Regions from separate parts of the Paeniglutamicibacter sp. ORCA_105 genome, predicted to be linked through region 1. Evidence: riboswitches for the same ligand, from Rfam matches in the RefSeq annotation. Region 1 holds a riboswitch; each other region holds the start of a gene.
The links. Region 1 has a riboswitch for thiamine pyrophosphate ahead of ACIPUB_RS11620 (ECF transporter S component). Riboswitches for the same ligand answer to the same signal wherever they lie in the genome.

Region 1 (3,193 bases):
GCCATCGTCAGGCTGGCAATGGGCCCGTCCATCCTGGAACGCGTCATCGCCACCGACGTCCTGCTGCTGATCATCTCCGCGGCACTCTGCGTGGAGATGACAGTCAACCGGCACACCAACAATCTGGTCTTCGTGCTGCTGGCGTGCCTGGTCGGGTTCGTGGGTTCGGTCACCGTTTCCCGCTTCGTCACGGATCGGAGAAACGCCTGATGCTTGACACCATCATCGACATCATTGCCGGGACGTTCATGATCGTCGGCTGCCTGATGTCCCTGGCCGCCGGAATCGGCATGCTGCGCTTCCCCGACCTGCTCTCGCGCCTGCACGCGGCTACCAAGCCGCAGGTGCTGGGTTTGTTCCTGCTGCTGGCTGCGCTCGGGCTGGAATTGCGTTCCTGGGCGGTGCTGCCGGTGCTGGTCCTGGCCTGGTTGCTGCAGTTGCTCACCGCGCCGGTCTCCGCGCACATGGTGGGACGCGCCGGATACCGGACGCGGCACCTCAAGCGCGAGACACTCGTGGCCGACGAACTGGCCGCCGTCGTCGATGCCGCGGCCCAGCGCGAGGAACAAGACCACGGCAAGGGCCAGCCCCGGGACCGCACCGACTTCATCGACTAGGGCGCCCTCGGCCCGCCGGTGGTTGGCGAAGGCCCGGTTCCAGGCCGGCGTCCGGGACGGCTCGGCGGCAAATGACTGAGGAGGGGGTCCACGAAAAATCGTGGACCCCCTCCTCAGTCATTTACTGCGTCAGGCCTTTTTGGCGAACCTGGCCAATGCCCGTTGGGTGCCGCGGTCGGTGAACACCTGGATCAGGGCCGCGGTCGTGGCCGACAGGACGGCGAAGCCAATGATCTGGCGCAGGCTGGCCTCGGCCTGCGCTTCCGCGTTGCCATGCTTCGGCGGCTTCCGGCCGGTGAAACCGGTCCAGGCTTTGTCAACGATTTTTCCACCCAGGAAACCGGCGGCGATCGAGATAGCTGGGCCGATGAGTTTCATCAAGCTGTTCAAGGGGACTCCCAAATGTTGCTGGCAACGGTACCTGCCCCAGCATAGCCTGAGGTAACATCAAAGAACTGAAACAATCACGACAGGGGAGCGTCGTGCGAAGAAATTCGCACCAAGGCGCTGAGAGTGCGGATAGCCGCAGACCCTCGAACCTGCCCCGGCTAGTACCGGCGAAGGAAGTCGAGTTCTCAGGGGGTGCGTTCAAAAACGCGTTTTCCCTCCCCTCCTTGTATCCAAGGAGGATCACCACCATGAGCACCACCAACCAGCCCGCCGGGCACAAGCCGGCAACCTCGTCCTGGCGTGTCGTTGACATCGTTATCGCGGCAGTCATCGCAGTGTCCTCGGGCGTCATCTTCTGGGCCTGGAACAGCACCCACCACCTGCTTGACTTCCTCTTCCTGGCCTTCCCGCCCTCCGCCTCCCTGGTCTCGGGCATGTGGCTCTTCCCTGCGGTGCTCGGCGCGCTGATTATCCGCAAGCCCGGTGCCGCACTCTTCTGCGAAATCGTCGCCGCCATGGTCTCGGCACTCATGGGCTCCGAATTCGGGCTGACCGTCCTGGCCTCCGGCCTGATCCAGGGTCTGGGCGCTGAACTGGTGTTCGCCGCGTTCCGCTACCGCAAGTTCAACCTTCCCGTGGCACTGCTGGCCGGAGGCGCGGCAGGGCTCTTCGGCAGTGTCAACGACACCTTCATCTTCCGCTGGTTCCCCGAATACACCACCGGCATGCTCTTCTCCTACATCGCGTTCATGACCATCTCGGGCATCGTCATTGCCGGGCTGCTCTCCTTCCTGGCCACCCGCGCCCTGGCCAAGACCGGCGCCCTGGGCGCCCTGGCCAGCCGCAAGGCGGCCACTGAAGCCATCCTCTAGGACGCGGCAGCCATCATGACCTCACCTTCGATGCTGAACCGTGAAGCCGGCACCCCGGACACCGGCAGCCGGTTGGCCACGGCCGTCTCGGTCAGCGCCCGCAACTGGGGTTGGCGGCATGCCGACCGCGCCCAGCCGGCGCTCCGCGGCCTTGACCTGGATATCCGCGCCGGGGAACGCGTGCTCCTGGCCGGTCCCTCGGGCGCTGGCAAATCCACGCTGCTCTATGCCCTGGCGGGGGTCCTGCACGAGGACGACGAGGCCTATTCCTCCGGCGAACTGCTGCTGGACGGAACCCCGGCGGCCCAGGGCCGCGGCCTGGTCGGGCTCATGCAACAGGACCCCGAAACCCAGGTCGTCCAGGCCCGGGTCGGGGACGACACGGCTTTCGGCGCCGAAAACCTTTCGGTGCCGCCGGAAGAGATCGCCCAACGCATCATCGAGGCCCTCGATGCCGTGGGACTCGATGTCCCGCTGGACCACCCCACCGCCGCACTCTCCGGCGGACAAAAACAGCGCCTGGCCCTCGCCGGGATCCTGGCCATGGGCCCGGGACTGGTCCTCCTGGACGAGCCGACGGCGAACCTCGACCCGGACGGCGTTCTGGAGGTCCGCGATGCGGTGCTGGCGGCGCTGGATGCCACCGGGGCAACCCTGCTGATCGTCGAACACCGCCTTGAGGCCTGGGCTCCGCACATGGACCGGGTCATCGTGCTGGAACCGGGCGGCGGCATCGCCCACGACGGAACCCCCGGCGAGCTCTTCGGGCCCGGGAAGGTGCGCGAGGAACTGATCTCCGCCGGGGTTTGGGTCCCCGGATACACCCCGTCGATCGACGTGCGGTCCGCCGGAACCGATGGCGGCGCCCTGCTGCTCGAGGCCACGGACCTGGCGGTCACCCGGAAGCGCGGCGGATCAATCGCTGCCGGGGGGCTTGACCTGCGCGTCGCGGCCGGTGAGGCCTGGTGCGTGCGCGGGGCCAACGGCTCGGGCAAGTCGACCTTCGCCCTGACGCTCGGGGGCTTGCTGCCACAGGCCTCAGGCACCGTGCTGGCCACCGGGGAGCTGGCTGCCGGCTCCGAGGCCCGCCCCTACCACTGGCGCGCCACCGAACTGGTGGGGCGCATCGGTTCGGTGTTCCAGGAACCGGAGCACCAATTCGTCACCAACACGGTCCGCGAGGAATTGGCCTTCGGGCCTGCCCACGCGGTCAAGCCCGGCACCCGGGATCCGCTGTTCACGGACGGGGAGATCGAGGCACGGGTCGAAACACTGCTGTTGCGGCTGCGGCTGGGGCATCTTGCCGAGGCGAAC
Region 2 (3,193 bases), on a different contig from region 1:
CCGCTCCATCGACACCGTGCTCACCAAGTTGGGCTTCGACGAGGCCCATCGGGTTTGCCCCATCGATTCCTTGTCCGGCGGTTGGCGGAACCGTGCTGCACTGGCAAAGATCCTGCTCGAGGACCCGGATGTGCTGCTTCTGGATGAACCCACCAACTTCCTCGATGTTGCGGGTGTTGAATGGCTGGAGAACTGGTTCAAGTCATTCAAGGGCGCGGCAATCATCGTTTCGCACGACCGCAAGTTCCTGGACTCGGTGGTTACCAGGATCATCGAGGTCGAGAATTTCCACCTCCACGAATACCCGGGAAACTTCGCCGAGTACGTGGTGGCCAAGCAGTTCAAGCTCAAGTCCCTTGAGTCCCAGTTCGTTCACGAGTCGGAGCTCCTCGCCTTTGAAGCCGAAGGCATCTCCGACCGCCGGGAAGCAGCCAAGGCTGCAAGCAAGGGCCTGGACAACAAGCTTTCCAAAATCAAGAAGTCACGCGCCCCGCGGCCCGTGGACAAGATCATCACCGAAATCTACGGTGGCCTGCACATCAAGGACACCCTTTGTCGAGTTGAGGGCTTATCGAAGTCCTATGGGGAGAAGACCCTTTTCACTGACCTAAGCTTCGAGGTCCGGCGTGGCAACCGCATGGTGATCCTCGGTGCCAACGGCAGCGGCAAGTCGACGCTGTTGCGGGTACTCACCGAACAGGAAAAGCAGGATTCGGGATACGTCACCTGGACCAAGGGTGCCGCGGTCGTTTCCTACAACGAGATCCTTGACGAACTGGATCCGAACGACACCGTGACCCACGCGGTGAATGCCATGCCGAATTCCCTGGCGTTCAGTGCGACGAAAAAGTCGGTGAACCGGTTCCTGGCCATGTTCCAGTTTTCCGAGGCGGATTTGAAGAACCGCATCGGAAATCTGTCCGGAGGCCAGCGTGCCCGTGTGGCCATGGCAATGTGTCTGCTCTCGGGTGCCTCGGTGCTGATCCTGGATGAGCCGACGAACCACCTGGACATGTCCAGCACCCAGGTGATGGAACGAGCGCTGCTGCATTTCCCTGGTGCCGTGGTGGTGGTCAGCCACGACCGCTTCTTCACCGAGAAGATCGCCAACCGCTACCTCGTGTTCGGGACGGAGAACGCCAAGTCCGGCGAAGTCGCGGTGCGCGGCGCCTGAGCGCTCTTCGGCGCTCGTTCGGGGCTGCGGAAAGTCCCGGACGTCGCCGTTCCAGAGGGCAACGACACGTAGCCAGCTACGAAGTGTTATCCATAGATCTTGGACCCGGTTAGGATCCCCGACGTGGACTTCACAGTCGTACCCAGGACATTCTGCATCAAGATCATCGAACCTGACACGGGTTGACGAAGGTAATCTTCTTCGGCGTGCCTGGAGTCAACATAGCCTCCAATCCAGCGTTTCCAAGTCCCACATGGCTAGGGGTTTTTCAGAGCCGCTGCGCGCACGTGTCAACGGCTCTGCGCGAAAAACGCACGAGCATGGGCGCCTCGCCTGTCACTTCAACTCCTTTTCCATGGATGCTGTCGAGCTCCATGAACCGCATATCCATCCAGTGCGGGAGAAATCGGATGGTCCACGTCATATTCGAGGTGTTGGAGGGCGTTGGGTTGGGAACCGGTTCAACCTGTGGCTAGAGTCGGTCACACAACGCGGGAGCTTGGGAAAGACCAGGCTGAGAGGGCGACTTAGGGTGTCGCCGACCGCATGAACCTGTCCGGGTAATGCCGGCGAAGGGATGTTTGCAGATGCTTGATTTTTCCGTGTCCTTGGCGATATTGGTGTTGGTCTTGGCGGTGTTTGCCTGGGTTGGCCTTGGACTGGGCCGGGATCGAAACCTCGAGGAATTCGCCGTGGCGCGCAATAGCCAAAACGGCCTGGGGCTGGGATTGTCCTTTTTTGCCTCGGGGGTGGGTGCCTGGATTCTCTTTGCAGCACCGGAAATCGGTGCGAGTACGGGCATTGCCGGAGTGGTCGGTTATGCCGTAGCAGTTACGGTGCCGCTGATTGGACTCGTTCTGGTGGGCAAGAGGCTGCGGGCATTGATCCCGCAAGGACACAACCTCGTGGAGTTTGTGCGCCTGCGCTATGGATCCACCATGCACATCTATGCACTGGTGATTTCCATGATGTACATGCTCATTGCCCTGTCTGCCGAGCTGACAGCCATTGGCGCGGTGTTAGGACGCATGTCCGACTTGGACCCTCGGCTGGGCATTGTCGCGGTGGCGTTGATCACCGCCCTGTACACCGCCTACGGCGGTCTGCGGGCCTCGATCCGCACCGACCGCTGGCAATCCTGGATGCTCTTCGCCTTGCTACTGGTCGTCGGCATGGTGCTCTTCGGGGGACTTGCCCGTGCCGAGGCACCGCTGGACCCGGCACTTCTGACCGTTGACCTTGGCGGTGTCGAGGCCGCGCTGACGTTGGTGGTGGCTGTCACCGCCACAACGCTCTTCCACAACGGGTACTGGCAACGTGTCTGGGCAGCACGCGATTCCCGCGCACTGAGCCGCGGCGCCGTTATCGGGGCAGTCACCCGGTTTCCAGTGGTATTCGCGGCGGCCCTGGTTGGGCTGCTCGCGGCCGGTTACGGTGTCGCCCTGGGCACGCCGGCGGTGCCGTTCTTTGCCCTGCTTGAGTCCCAGCCGGGCTGGGTGCTTGCTGCGGTCTTGGTGCTGACCCTGGCCTTGGTTGCCTCCACGGTGGACACGTTGCAAAACGGGTTGGCTGCCATGGCCGTGACCCATGTACCCAGACTCGGCCTCACCGGGGCGCGCATAGCCACGATCGTGTTTACGGCGATCCCCGCTCTGATTGCCTTCCAAGGCTTCTCGGTGCTGCGACTGTTCCTGATCGCCGACTTGCTGTGTGCCGCGACGATCATCCCGATCCTCTTGGGCCTATGGCGCCGCTCGACCTCCACGGGAGCGATATGCGGATCGATCGCCGGGCTGGTGGCGGCACTGGGCTATGGCTGGATCGCCGGAGGAAACCTGCCGGCCGCCGTGGCCATCGCCACTTTTGCCCAGGGACTGTCACTGGCCCCGTTCCTCGCCGCACTTGCGGCCTCCGCAGTGGTGACCCTGCTGGTGTCGGCCATTGCCGGGCGCAGCACGGACCTGGCGTCGCTGGGCGGGCAGGCCCGGAGCCTGGACGGACCGTCGGGGCCAACCGCGG
Region 3 (3,193 bases), on a different contig from region 1:
CGGCCGGACCTGCGCCGGATCAAGGTAACGTCCGGCTTCCCGGTCAACCAGCAGTGCAGAATCTGACCATGAATCCCACAACCCCTGCAACGCGACAACAAACTCTTCGGCGCGCTCGTAGCGCTGGGCATGGGGCGGCAGGGAATCCATGGAATGATTGCGGGCCTCGGCGTCAAACATGGAGGTCACCACGTTGATGCCCGCCCGCCCGCCGCTGATGTGGTCCAGCGAGGCCAGCAGCCTGGCGGCGTGGAAGGGCGCGTAGAAACTCGCCGAGATCGTGGTGACCAACCCGATGCGGCTGGTGGCACGGGCCATGGCACTGAGAGCAGTCACCGGTTCCAGGAACCAGGGGATCCCTGCCGCGTATTCGTGGTTCACGCTCTGCCCGTCGGCAAAAAAGACAGCATCCAGGCAACCGCGCTCGGCAATCCGGGCAAGTTCCTCGTAGTAGGAAATGTCGCCGACGCGGTCGGCGCTGGATTCGGGGTGGCGCCATCCCATGGTGTGGTGGCCCGCCCCGTAGATGAAGGCGTTCAGGTGCAATTGGCGTGTGGCGTCCACGATTCTTTACCCGACCGCCTAGTTCATCACCAGGCCGCCGTCGACAACCAGGTTCTGCCCGGTCACCGCCCGGGACCACGGTGAAGCGAACAGCAGTGCGGCGTCGGCGAACTCCGCCGGGGAAGTGACCCTGCGCAGTGGCGTGGAGCCGGCGATCAGATCGAAGACCGCTTCCGGGGTGGCCGCGGAGGCATCGGTGGTGCGAAGCAGGCCGCCGGAGATCATGTTCACGCGGATGTTTTCCGGGCCCAGGTCGGCCGCGAACGTGCGGGTCATGGCCAGCAGGGCAGCCTTGGCCGCGGTGTAGTCGTGGTAGGGGACCACGGGGTTCTGGAAGAGGTTCGTCCCGATGTTGACGATGTTGCCAAAGCCCGCGGTTCTCATGCCGGGCAGGGTTGCCTGGATCGTGTTCAGCGCACCGCCGACGATGCCGGTGAACTGCTCCCCGAAAGCCATGTAGCCGATTCCATCGGCTTTGGCACGGGCGTCGCCATTGAACGAAAAATCGGGCAGGGCGTTGTTGACGACAGTGGTGATGGGAGCACCAAAATGTTCCTGCGCCCTGGCCACCAATTGGGAGACTTGATCCGTGTTCGCGACATCGGCCTGGACCGCGATCGCGCGATCGGCCCCGAACTCGGCTGCCAGTTCCCGGGCGGCGGTTTCGCTGGAGCGGTAGTTCAATACGAGCCGTGCGCCTTCGCGCGCAAAGGCCCGGGCTAGGTCTGCCCCGAGTCCGCGTCCGGCCCCGGTGATCAACACGATTTGGTCCTTGATAAGCATTTCTTGCACCCTTCTGTTGGGCGAAGGGATGCCATGGAACCAGCCGACGGGCGTCCAGGAATTTGGGGTACGAGGGCAGTTCAAGCCGGACCGGCATCCCTTCGCTCGGATTATCGAGATCAGGTTCAACGGGTCTATCTCTCAGCCGCCAGGCGGCACCCCGTGTCGAGTCCTGTGGCCAACGTAGCACCGGTACGGGGCAATCCCCGAATCAAGGGCAAGGACGGAGGCGACACACGCCCGGCGTCACCGGTCGGTGTCCGCGGGCAGTGCTACGGATGCGGCAAACTAGTGTGGGTGAGCCAGATGCGAATAATCCAGACCATTGCCGCCGAGTTAACTTCCGGAGGTGCTTCGGTTGCCGACTGGCAGGTGAAGGCCGCCGTCGAATTGCTCGATGCCGGATCGACCGTCCCCTTCATTGCCCGATACCGCAAGGAAGCCACCGGAACCCTGGACGACACCCAGCTGCGCCTGCTTGAGGAGCGGCTGCGCTACCTGCGTGAATTAGAAGACCGCCGGGAAGCGATCCTGAAGGCCATCGAGGAGCAGGGGAAACTCACCGACGAGCTGCGGGCCGCCATCATGGCCGCCGGCACCAAGGCCGAATTGGAGGACCTGTATCTGCCGTACAAGTCCAAGCGCCGCACCCGTGCCCAGATCGCCCGCGAGGCCGGACTCGAGCCGCTGGCCGACTCGCTGATCCTTGATCCCGCCCAGGATCCCGAAGCGCTGGCAGCCACCTTCCTGAACCCCGAGCACGAGGTCAATGCGGCATCTGATGCCCTGGCCGGTGCCCGGGCCATTCTCACCGAACGTGCCTCGCAGGACGCGGTGCTGGTTTCCGAATTGCGCGAACGGCTGTGGACACGAGGGAAGATCTCGTCCAAGATCGCATCCGGCGCCCCTGCGGCGGATGCCTCGAAGTTCTCCGACTACGAAGATTTCGTGCAGCCCGTTGCCACGCAGCCCTCACACCGCATCCTCGCGCTGCTGCGCGGAGAACGCGAGGGTGCGCTGAACCTGGAGCTGGCCGAGGCGGACCCGCGCGACGACGCGGCGCTCACCGAGGCGCGGGCCGGATACGAGGCCGCCGTCGCCCGTTCGCTGGGCATCAAGGCCGCTGCCGATGCGCCGGCCGGCAAGTGGCTGGCACAAACCGTTCGCCTGGCCTGGCGCGGACGCCTGTTGGCACGGTTGGAGGCGGACCTGCGCACGCGGCTCTTCGAGGCCGCGGAGGAAGCCAGCGTCAAGGTCTTCGCCGCCAACCTGCGCGACGTGCTGCTCGCCGCCCCTGCCGGAAACCGGGCGGTGCTGGGGCTGGACCCCGGGTTGCGCACCGGGGTGAAGGTTGCCGTCGTCGACGCCACCGGCAAAGTGGTCGACATTGCGACCATCTACCCGCACGCCCCGGCGAACAAATGGGATGCCTCCGTGGCGACCCTGGTGGCACTGGCAACCAAGCACGGCACCGAACTGATTGCCGTGGGCAACGGGACCGCAAGCCGCGAGACCGACAAGCTTGCCGGCGAGGTCATCGCCAAGCTGACCAACAAGCCGGCCAAGGTCATCGTCTCCGAAGCCGGGGCATCGGTGTATTCGGCGTCGGCGCTGGCAAGCGCCGAGTTGCCGGACCTGGATGTCTCCATCCGCGGTGCGGTGTCCATTGCCCGCCGGCTGCAGGATCCGCTGGCCGAACTGGTGAAGATCGAACCCAAGTCAATCGGCGTGGGCCAGTATCAGCACGACTTGACCCCGGCCAAGCTTGACCGCTCCCTGGATGCCGTGGTCGAGGACTGCGTCAACGCCGTCGGCGTGGATGTGAACACCGCTTCCCCGGCACTGC
Region 4 (3,193 bases), on a different contig from region 1:
GCGGCGTTCAACCCGCCACAATGAACGCGTCTTCCCCGCGTTGAACGCATGGAAACCCGGGGAAGACGCGTCCGTTGGGGCAGGTGCCCGTTGGGGCTACATGCGGGAAGGGATGCTACGCCTTGCTCGGTACCTCGAGCTCGGGCAGGTAGACCTTGCCTCCGGCGGCCAGGAATTCCTGGCTCTTTTCGCGCATCCCGCTGACCATTTCTGCGATGGCGGCCTGCGAATCGGCCGAGCCGAATTCGTCCCGGATGTCCTGGCTGATGCGCATCGAGCAGAACTTCGGCCCGCACATGGAACAGAAGTGCGCGGTCTTTGCCGGTTCTGCAGGCAGCGTCTCGTCGTGGAACGACTCGGCCGTGACCGGGTCCAGCGACAGGGCGAACTGGTCGCGCCAGCGGAACTCGAAGCGCGCCTTGCTCAGCGCGTCGTCGCGTACGGATGCACCCGGGTGCCCCTTGGCCAGGTCCGCGGCGTGGGCTGCGATCTTGTAGGTGATCACGCCGGTCTTCACGTCGTCCTTGTTGGGCAGCCCCAGGTGTTCCTTGGGCGTGACGTAGCAGAGCATCGCGGTGCCGTAGCGGGCTATCTCCGTGGCGCCGATGGCGCTGGTGATGTGGTCATAGCCGGGCGCAATGTCGGTGACCAGCGGGCCAAGCGTGTAGAACGGAGCGCCGTCGCACAACTCCTGCTGGCGCTCCACGTTCTCCCGTACGAGGTGGAAGGGGATGTGCCCGGGGCCCTCGACCATGACCTGCACGTCGTACTTCCAAGCGCGCTTGGTCAGCTCGGCCAGGGTGTCCAGCTCGGCGAACTGCGCTGCGTCGTTGGCGTCGGCGATGGACCCCGGGCGCAGACCGTCACCCAGGGAGAACGCCACGTCGTACTTCGCGAAGATCTCGCACAGCTCGTCGAAGTGGGTGTAGAGGAAATTCTCCTGGTGGTGCGCCAGGCACCAGCCGGCCATGATGGCCCCGCCGCGCGAGACGATGCCGGTCACGCGGTTGGCCGACAGCGGCACGTAGCGCAACAGCACGCCGGCGTGGACGGTCATGTAGTCGACGCCCTGTTCGCACTGCTCGATCACGGTGTCGCGGTAGATTTCCCAGGTCAGTGCGTTGGCTTCGCCGTTGACCTTTTCCAGTGCCTGGTAGATCGGCACGGTGCCGATGGGAACCGGGGCGTTGCGGATCAGCCATTCGCGGGTGGTGTGGATGTCATCGCCGGTGGACAGGTCCATCACGGTGTCGGCGCCCCACAAGGTGGCCCACTGGAGCTTGTCCACCTCCTCGGCAATTGAGCTGGTGACCGCAGAGTTGCCGATGTTGGCATTGATCTTCACCAGGAACGCCTTGCCGATGATCATTGGCTCGGACTCGGGGTGGTTGATGTTTGACGGGATGATGGCCCTGCCCGCAGCGACCTCGCTGCGCACCAGTTCCACGTCGCAGTTCTCGCGCAGCGCCACAAAGCGCATTTCGGGGGTGATGATTCCCCGGCGGGCGTAGTGCATTTGGGTCACGCGTTTTCCGGGTTCCGCGCGCCGCGGCTGGTGCCGTGCTCCCTTCCATTCGGCCGATGCCGCTCCGCGGCGCAATGCGGACTTGCCGTCGTCCAGCAGGTTCCGCTCCCGACCGCCATAGGCCTCGGTGTCCGAACGATCCGCGATCCACTCGCCGCGGAAGGGCGGCAAGCCCACGACCGGGTCACTGCCGGGGCCGGCGGTGCGATACACCTGCAGCGGGGCGTTGGCCTTGCCGCCGGGGGATGGCTCCAAGGCGATTTCGGTGACCGGGACCCGGATCCCCGATTCGGCGTCCTCGAGATAAGCCAGGGAATGGGACTTCAGGGACTGGGTCTCTGCTGCTTCCGAGGCGTTTTGGACAGGGCTGTGCATTGAAATGGTGTTGTTCAAGGAGTACTCACTTCCTTCGCCGGCATTACCCGGACAGGTTCAACGGTCTCTTGCTGCTTCAGCTCGATCTCAGCCCCTGCAAGGGCTCCCGTGTGGTCGTAAGTGAAACTATCACAACATTCATCTGGCATCGAGTGTGACCTTGCGCACTGGCGTGGTGGCCCTGCTCACGTCCCCGTACCGGCCTGCTGTGCGGTCAGCGACAATATTCGCTGTGGAATCTGCACGAGCGGCCCGATTCGATGGGCACGATTCGGCAATTTTGCCGGCGTTCAAGGCGAAGGCCCGAAGCCAATCGAACTTTGACGGACCTGGCCGCAGGGAAGGAACTTCGCAGCTTGCCCCGGAGTGTGGCAAAATGGATTCTTGGGTCTACTGGGTTCTGCTCCTGCCGCAGGGGGAACGAATCAACAGTCCGACCTACCGCTGATCCGCAAACGGATCACGGTACCAAGCTCCGGACCGCCACATCTTTCCCTCGACGCCTTCGCGCGTCATGAGGAACAATAACGGTCCGTGTCTAAGGTAGATGACCTGCGGCGTCTGCCTAGGAGATGCATTCATGCGTATTCTCGACTCTGTCGACGCAGCCTCGCTGCGCAGCGATGTCCCGGACTTCCGCGCCGGTGACACCGTCAAGGTTCACGTCAACATCATCGAAGGCAAGAACTCCCGTGTTCAGGTATTCCAGGGCTTCGTCCTTGGTCGCCAGGGCGACGGCGTTCGCGAAACCTTCACCGTTCGCAAGGTCTCCTTCGGCGTCGGCGTAGAGCGTACCTTCCCGGTACACTCCCCGGTTCTGGAAAAGGTCGAACTGGTAACCCGTGGCGACGTTCGCCGCGCGAAGCTGTTCTACATGCGCGATCGCCACGGCAAGGCTGCGAAGATCCGCGAAAAGCGCGACTTCCGGACTGCCAAGTAGCCAGAAAAGCGAGAACCTCTATCCAAGCCGTCCTTCGGACGGCGGGGATGGGGATCCATCGTGGATCAAACTACTGAATCGGAACGTTTTTCCGCTTCGACAAAGCGCCGGTCCCCTTCGAGGGGCTGGCGCTTTGCCGTAGGCGCGCTTGCTGCGGCGGCGGTGATCACCCTTGGAGTTCGCGCCACGGTCGTTGACTTCTTCTACATCGGATCCACTTCCATGGAATCCACGTTGAACCCGGGTGAGGGCTTGCTGGTGAACCGGCTTTCCTACAAGGACGTCGAGATCCAACGCGGGGATGTGGTCATCTTCGACGGCCGCGGCTCGTTCCTGCCCTACCAGCGCCCCAC

Region 2: it holds a riboswitch for thiamine pyrophosphate, as region 1 does, so the genes downstream of both, ACIPUB_RS17730 (sodium:solute symporter family transporter) here and ACIPUB_RS11620 (ECF transporter S component) in region 1, are expected to answer to the same signal.
Region 3: it holds a riboswitch for thiamine pyrophosphate, as region 1 does, so the genes downstream of both, ACIPUB_RS14870 (3-oxoacyl-ACP reductase) here and ACIPUB_RS11620 (ECF transporter S component) in region 1, are expected to answer to the same signal.
Region 4: it holds a riboswitch for thiamine pyrophosphate, as region 1 does, so the genes downstream of both, thiC (phosphomethylpyrimidine synthase ThiC) here and ACIPUB_RS11620 (ECF transporter S component) in region 1, are expected to answer to the same signal.

What each region holds. Positions count from the first base shown of each region.
Region 1 is NZ_JBIXLM010000020.1:70,327-73,519, forward strand. It holds gene ACIPUB_RS11605 (monovalent cation/H+ antiporter complex subunit F) at 1-210, shown strand, start outside; gene mnhG (monovalent cation/H(+) antiporter subunit G) at 210-617, shown strand; gene ACIPUB_RS11615 (DUF4235 domain-containing protein) at 747-1,007, opposite strand; TPP riboswitch at 1,079-1,200, shown strand; gene ACIPUB_RS11620 (ECF transporter S component) at 1,256-1,879, shown strand; gene ACIPUB_RS11625 (ATP-binding cassette domain-containing protein) at 1,895-3,193, shown strand, end outside.
Region 2 is NZ_JBIXLM010000048.1:2,218-5,410, forward strand. It holds gene ACIPUB_RS17725 (ABC-F family ATP-binding cassette domain-containing protein) at 1-1,174, shown strand, start outside; TPP riboswitch at 1,656-1,771, shown strand; gene ACIPUB_RS17730 (sodium:solute symporter family transporter) at 1,762-3,193, shown strand, end outside.
Region 3 is NZ_JBIXLM010000032.1:8,802-11,994, reverse strand. It holds gene ACIPUB_RS14875 (LLM class flavin-dependent oxidoreductase) at 1-564, opposite strand, end outside; gene ACIPUB_RS14870 (3-oxoacyl-ACP reductase) at 583-1,347, opposite strand; TPP riboswitch at 1,427-1,520, opposite strand; gene ACIPUB_RS14865 (Tex family protein) at 1,654-3,193, shown strand, end outside.
Region 4 is NZ_JBIXLM010000025.1:49,994-53,186, forward strand. It holds gene thiC (phosphomethylpyrimidine synthase ThiC) at 116-1,900, opposite strand; TPP riboswitch at 1,913-2,020, opposite strand; gene rplS (50S ribosomal protein L19) at 2,481-2,840, shown strand; gene lepB (signal peptidase I) at 2,901-3,193, shown strand, end outside.